One region of the Lactobacillus sp. ESL0225 genome, then DNA from elsewhere that is predicted to be linked to it. Evidence: predicted binding sites of a transcription regulator. Region 1 holds the regulator's gene; the other holds the start of a gene.
The links. The regulator Rex, encoded in region 1, represses fermentation and respiration genes when NADH is low (regulators of the CRP and FNR family bind a similar motif). The targets are predictions, from matches to a motif close to TTGTGAANTANTTCACAA.
Positions count from the first base shown of each region.

Region 1 (3,433 bases):
CTCATCAAGTAGAAGTAGGGGGGGCTTATGTAAAAGTAGTTTGACTAAGGCTAAGCGGGTCTTTTCTCCACCAGATAGGTTGCTGATAGTTTTAGACCAAGTTTCTTCTGGGAAATTAAAGCCATGTAAAATACTTTTAATATCAGCTTGATAGCTGTAGCCACCTTTTTGCTCAAAATCAAATTGTAATTGATCATATTTTTTTAAAAGTTGACTATCTTGAGGATGTTCAGCTATTTTTTGTTGCATTACTTGCATTTGTTTATTCATTTCGATTAAAGAAGAGAAAACACCGAGTAATTCGTCCCAAATGGTTTTATTTTCATTTAAAGCTTTTTCTTGAGCGATGTAGCCCACTTCAATTGCTTTATTAACAATAAACTCACCGTGTGTAGCTTCTTCTTCACCTGTCATAATTTTTAAAAGAGTAGTTTTACCTACCCCATTTGAGCCCACTAAGCCAATTCTTGCATTTGAATTGATTGAAAAATTGACATTTTTAAATAGTGTAGTAGCTCCAAATTGTTTTTCTAAATCGTGTCCTTGTGCAATTATCATATTTTTCACCTAAAAACTATTTTAGCATATGAAGCGAGTTAAAAGTGACTATGGTCTGTTTCAAAATATAGCAAGATAAATTAATAGTTGATTTTTGAGGCATTGAAAATAATTAGATAAGTAGTGTTTGTTGTGTTAAAATCTAAAAGATTGTGAAAAATATTTGCAACTAACACTAGTTTATAGGTAAAATAATAAATAATTGATGAGTAATTCACAAATGAAATTTGCTAGCATAATTAAGTTGGAGGCTTTGTAATAAATGGAAAAAATAAAAATTCCCACGGCGACAGCAAAAAGACTGCCGCTTTATTATCGATACTTAATCATCTTGAATGAAGCTGGCAAAGAGAAAGTTTCCTCAACTGAATTATCTGAAGCTGTTCAAGTTGATAGTGCATCAATTAGGCGCGATTTTTCGTACTTTGGTGCATTAGGTAAGCGTGGGTATGGATATGATGTAAAAAGCTTACTGACTTTTTTTAAAAAAATATTGAATCAAGATACTTTAACCAATGTGGCTTTGGTAGGAGTTGGTAATTTGGGACATGCTTTGCTTAATTATAATTTTAAGCGAAGTAATAATATTCGAATTTCTTGTGCTTTTGATATAGATCAAAAAATAACAGGCAAAATTTTAAGCGGCGTTCCTGTATATGATATGAGTGAGCTTAAAAAGCAACTGAGTGACCAACAGATAACAATTGCGATTTTAACAGTTCCTTCTAATACAGCTCAAAAAACAGCAGATGAAATGGTTGAAGCAGGTATTAAAGGAATTATGAACTTTACGCCGATCAGACTCTCAGCTCCGAGCGGAATACGAATACAAAATGTTGATTTAGCTACTGAATTGCAAACATTAATTTATTTTTTAGAAAGTGATAAGAAGTAGCCCGCATAAATATTAGGTAGACTTAGTGATTAAAACAAATTAGCACTTTAATTGAAAAAGTGCTAATTTTTTCTTGCATTTTAAACAAAAAGGGGTTATTATCATAATTATAAGTTAGCACTTAGCTAATTTGAGTGCTAATGACTAAAATTAAAGATATTAAATTGAATTTAGGAGGGACAAACGTGTTACAACCAATAGGTGATCGCGTGATCGTAAAAGTTAAAGAAGAAGAAGAAAAAACTGTAGGCGGAATCGTCCTTGCTTCTAATGCTAAACAAAAGCCAACTGAAGGTGAAGTTGTTGCTGTAGGTGCAGGCAGCTATGCTGAAAATGGTAGTAAAATTCCAATGACTGTTGCAGAGGGTGATATTGTGCTCTACGATAAGTACTCAGGCACTGACGTTAATTACGAAGGTGAAAAATACTTAGTCCTTCATGAAAAAGATATTTTGGCAGTTGTTAAGTAATTAAGGAGTAAGAAAAATGGCAAAAGATATTAAATTTTCTGAAGATGCAAGACGTTCTCTATTAAAGGGTGTCGATAAATTAGCTGATACAGTTAAGGCAACAATTGGTCCTAAAGGAAGAAACGTTGTTTTAGAACAATCTTATGGTAATCCTGATATTACTAATGATGGTGTGACCATTGCTAAAGCAATTGAATTAAAAGATCATTATGAAAATATGGGTGCTAAGCTTGTTGCTGAAGCTGCTCAAAAGACTAATGATATTGCTGGTGATGGAACCACAACTGCTGTTGTTTTAACGCAAGCTATTATTCGCGAAGGGATGAAGAATGTTACTGCTGGTGCTAATCCAGTTGGTGTTCGTCGCGGAATTGAAAAGGCTACGAAAGCTGTTGTTGATGAATTACATAAAATTAGTCATACAGTTTCTTCTAAAGAGCAAATTGCTCAAGTTGCTGCTGTTTCATCCGCTTCAAAAGAAGTTGGTGATTTGATTGCTGATGCAATGGAAAAAGTAGGCAATGACGGAGTTATTACCATTGAAGATTCACGTGGTATTGAAACTGAGCTTTCTGTGGTCGAAGGAATGCAATTTGACCGTGGTTACTTGTCACAATACATGGTTACTGACAATGATAAGATGGAAGCTGATTTAGACAACCCATACATTTTAATTACTGACAAAAAGATTTCGAATATTCAAGATGTTTTGCCACTATTACAAGAAATTGTACAACAAGGTAAGTCTTTATTAATTATCGCTGATGATGTTTCAGGTGAAGCTTTACCAACTTTGGTCTTGAATAAGATTCGTGGTACTTTCAATGTCGTTGCTGTTAAGGCACCAGGCTTTGGTGATCGTCGTAAAGAACAATTGCAAGATATTGCGGCTTTAACAGGTGGTACAGTGATTACTGAAGACCTTGGTCTTGAATTAAAAGATACTACACTTGATCAATTAGGCCAAGCACGGCGTATCACAATTACTAAGGACTCAACCACTATTGTTGATGGTGCTGGTTCAGAAGATGCTATTAAGGATCGTGAAGATTCTATTAGAAAACAAATCGCTGAGACTACTTCTGACTTTGATAAACAAAAGTTGCAAGAACGTTTAGCTAAATTAACTGGTGGTGTAGCTGTTATTCATGTTGGTGCTGCTACTGAAACTGAATTAAAAGAGCGTCGCTACCGGATTGAAGATGCGTTAAATTCAACTCGGGCAGCTGTAGATGAAGGCTATGTTGCCGGTGGTGGTACTGCTTTAGTAGATGTTAAGAGTGCTGTTAAGGATTTGAAGGGTGACAGTGTTGATGAACAAACTGGAATTAACATTGTTTTGCGGGCATTGACTGCTCCAGTTCGTCAAATTGCTGAAAATGCCGGTGAAGATGGCTCAGTTATTTTGAATAAACTTGAGAGTCAAGAATTAGAAATTGGCTACAATGCAGCCGATGGCAACTGGGAGAATATGGTTGAATCTGGAATCATTGACCCAACTAAGGTAACT
Region 1 covers NZ_REHK01000009.1:15,591-19,023, reverse strand. The annotation lists gene F5ESL0225_RS05845 (ABC-F family ATP-binding cassette domain-containing protein) at 1-558, opposite strand, end outside; gene F5ESL0225_RS05840 (redox-sensing transcriptional repressor Rex) at 821-1,453, shown strand; gene groES (co-chaperone GroES) at 1,639-1,923, shown strand; gene groL (chaperonin GroEL) at 1,940-3,433, shown strand, end outside.

Region 2 (3,433 bases), on a different contig from region 1:
GCACCTTGGGTTCGCCCAGCATCGCCTTTAGGGGCTTCCACTTTAATAACATCTGCACCCCATTCACCTAAAACGCGCCCCACAGTTGGAGCTGCTAGAAATTGTGTTAAATCAACTACTCTAATGCCCTTTAAAATTTCATTAGCCATTTTTCTGATCTCCAAGCTATCAATAATTAAAGCGGGCTAAATCATCTCTTCCCCCCTAATAATTTGGTCCGCTTCATTAATTTGATTTACAAACTGGTAATTGGGGTTTGACCACCGTCATTAATCAACAACCGCCCCGCGGTTAAACGTTGAACAGAACGTGGCCCCTCCTCAAGCCACATTGCCCGACAATCACGGTACAAACGTTCAGCTGGACCATAAGGATTATCTTGGAAATAACCAATACCACCAAAAATTTCCAGCATATAATCAGAAACTAATTTAACAGTATTAATACTTTCTAATTTTGCCATCGAAGCCTTTTTAGTGATATCTTTACCTGCATCGTAATCTTCAGCTAAATCCCAGAGCATCAACCTTAAAGCGTGAATTCGTGAACCCATATCAGCAATTTCAAAAATAACTGATTGTCGCTTACATAAAGGCTTACCAAAGGTAGTGCGATCCTTAGCATAAGCAATGGACATTTCCAGCATCCGTTGAGCCATCCCTAAATTAGAATCGGCAATATGTGCACGTGAAAGTGATAAAGCTGAAATAGCAACTTTCATTCCTTCTCCACGTTTACCTAACATATATTTTTCAGGAATTCGCATATCAGTAAATTTCAAATCTGCGTGCCCCGCACCACGACAACCCATCATGAGTGGCATTTCCATTGCTTCAAAACCAGGCGTATTAGTTGGTACAAAAAAAGCTGACAGGCGCTCATCACCTTGCTTATCAGGATCAGTGACAACAATTAAATAGGTAAAATCAGCTACATCAGCATGAGAAATAAGTGTTTTTTCGCCGTTAATAACCCATTCATCACCGTCTTTAACCGCTAATGTATGCAAGTCTGCTCCTGTTCCACCACTTTTTTCAGTAAGGGCAAAATTAGCATAGATTGACTTATCTTGAAACTTATTCATATACTTATCTTTGAGTTCTTGGCTACCAAAGCCAGCTAAAATACGCCAGTTCATATCGGAAGCATGGTGTAAATGCATGCGAATACCGCCTTGAGTACGGGAAAATTCTTCCTGAACCTGTAAGATTTGTTTTTCACTAAGGCCCCAACCACCATACTCTCGCGGTAAAGCAAAGCGATAAAGATCGTGTTTAATGGCTAACGGAAAAAAGTCATCAGGAAATTTACGCTGCTCCTCAATAAAATTCGTCATTTGATCGAACTCGTTTTGGGCCAAATGGCGAATTTCCTTTAAATAATTAGTAAAATCTTCTTGCGCCATTGCTTCACCTGGTTTAGCATGGTGCATAATTGGTGTTGTTTCAAATGGTGGTAAGACGTGTAAGTTATTTTGTTCAGACATAATTTAATCTCCTCTACTCCTTGGAAATATTATATTTTGCCTGTATTATGTTTAAAAAAATAAACTTTGTAAAATTGATATCAAAGTTTAAATTATTAATTTTAAATATAATCAACAATGTTTTCAGAGTATTTTACTGGTCTTAGGCAACTCTTTCACCTCCATTTTGCTTATTAATTCACTAATTATTACCGACCTAAAACAGCATGTGAACAACTTTTCAAGGCACATATTAATTTTCCCAATACACCTATAAACAATTATAGAAAGCGCTTCACTAAAATTTGGTATAGCATTTAAAGCGCAATTGATATGGTAATTACTATTGAGGTATTCAACATGAATTTAAATCAACTTTACTATTTTCAAGAGTTGGCAGACCAAAAACAATATACAAAAGCTGCCGAAAATCTTTTTATCAGTCAGCCCACCTTATCAGTTTCCATTAAGCAACTAGAGACCGAATTGCATTGCAAACTGTTCAAACATAATGGGCGCTATGTCCAGTTAACCGAATATGGCCGTATTTTTTATGACACGGTCACCAAAACGTTAGCTTCATTGGAATATGGTAAAAAAAAGATTGCTCAAAAAATTAGTCAAGATCAAGGCAATATTCATATTGCTGGCATCCCTACTGCAATTGGTATCTTTTTGCCTTATTTAACCAAAAAATACCAACAAGAAAGTGCGATTTCCCCGCATTTTATTTATCATGATAATCCCTCTTATCAAATATGCGAGGGCATTAAAAATGGATGGTATGATATCGGTATCTGCTCTTACGTACCCGAATTTAATTACCTAACTTATATTCCGCTTTATACCGAAGAAATTATTGCAATTGTTGCACCCGATAATAATTTAGCTCAAATTAATCGCATGTCGCCCAGTGAATTACAAGGCGAATCCATCATGACCTACTCCACTAAAATTCAAATTGGTCGCGATATCACCAACGCTTTGCTTGCAGTTGCTTCTGATTTGCATATCATCAATCGTTTACATGATGAATTGGCAATTGCTGGTCAAGTACTGACCAACGATATTGTGGGCGTTGTTGCCAAAACCATTTATCTCAGTGGCTTTGATATTCATCAAATTCAACTTGATTTACCTAAAAATATCCGGCAAGTTTATCTTGTTTATGATCCTAACCAGCATTTTTCAGCTGGAATTATTGACTTTATTGACTTTATTAAAAGTAACAAACAAGAAATTCAAACTTTAGTCGACAATTTAGCAATTAAGTAGTAATCACAATTAAGGAACTTATGACTAATTCAATCACTCAAAATGCGCTACGCGCTCTTTTATATGAAGTCACTACCTTGCCTAAACCTGGCTTAGTTGATCCCGCTAATCCTGGACCACATCCTGATATGAATATTTATACCTTTATTGACAGTAGCTTAAGCCTAGAGCATTACTTCAATAAAGCTACACAAATTGGGCAAACCTTCACTGGAACAGACCTCTCCACCATGTTCACTCAATTAAGACAAGAAGGTCTATTAGCTGAAGAAGAAATGCTAGCAGCTACAAACGGAGTCAATACCCATAAAGGGGCAATTTTTGCTCTAGGTATTTTTGTTTGCGCTCAAAGTTATTGTAAGAAAAATCAGGCTGAATTGTTTACAACTATCGCTAGAATGTGCCATGGTTTAGTTGAACATGACCTAGAAAAAAATAACCAATTACAAACAGCTGGTGAACGTGAATTTCAACAATACAGCATTGGTGGCGCACGTGCACAAGCTGAACAAGGTTATCCCATTGTAAAAAAATATGCCCTGCCTTTCTTAAAGCAGAGCACCGGTACGCTCCAGTGCCGATTACTAGATACCTTAATGAAAATTGCTACAGTAACGGTTGACAGTAATCTTATTAAGCGCGCAGGTAATTATGATGTGATTAATTGGCTACACAGCTGTGCTAACCATTATC
Region 2 covers NZ_REHK01000003.1:3,375-6,807, reverse strand. The annotation lists gene F5ESL0225_RS00305 (CaiB/BaiF CoA-transferase family protein) at 1-149, opposite strand, end outside; gene F5ESL0225_RS00300 (acyl-CoA dehydrogenase family protein) at 236-1,486, opposite strand; gene F5ESL0225_RS00295 (LysR family transcriptional regulator) at 1,826-2,740, shown strand; gene F5ESL0225_RS00290 (triphosphoribosyl-dephospho-CoA synthase) at 2,761-3,433, shown strand, end outside.
Region 2: a site for Rex is predicted at 1,553-1,570, ahead of F5ESL0225_RS00300 (acyl-CoA dehydrogenase family protein). Genes of this name have one in related genera too.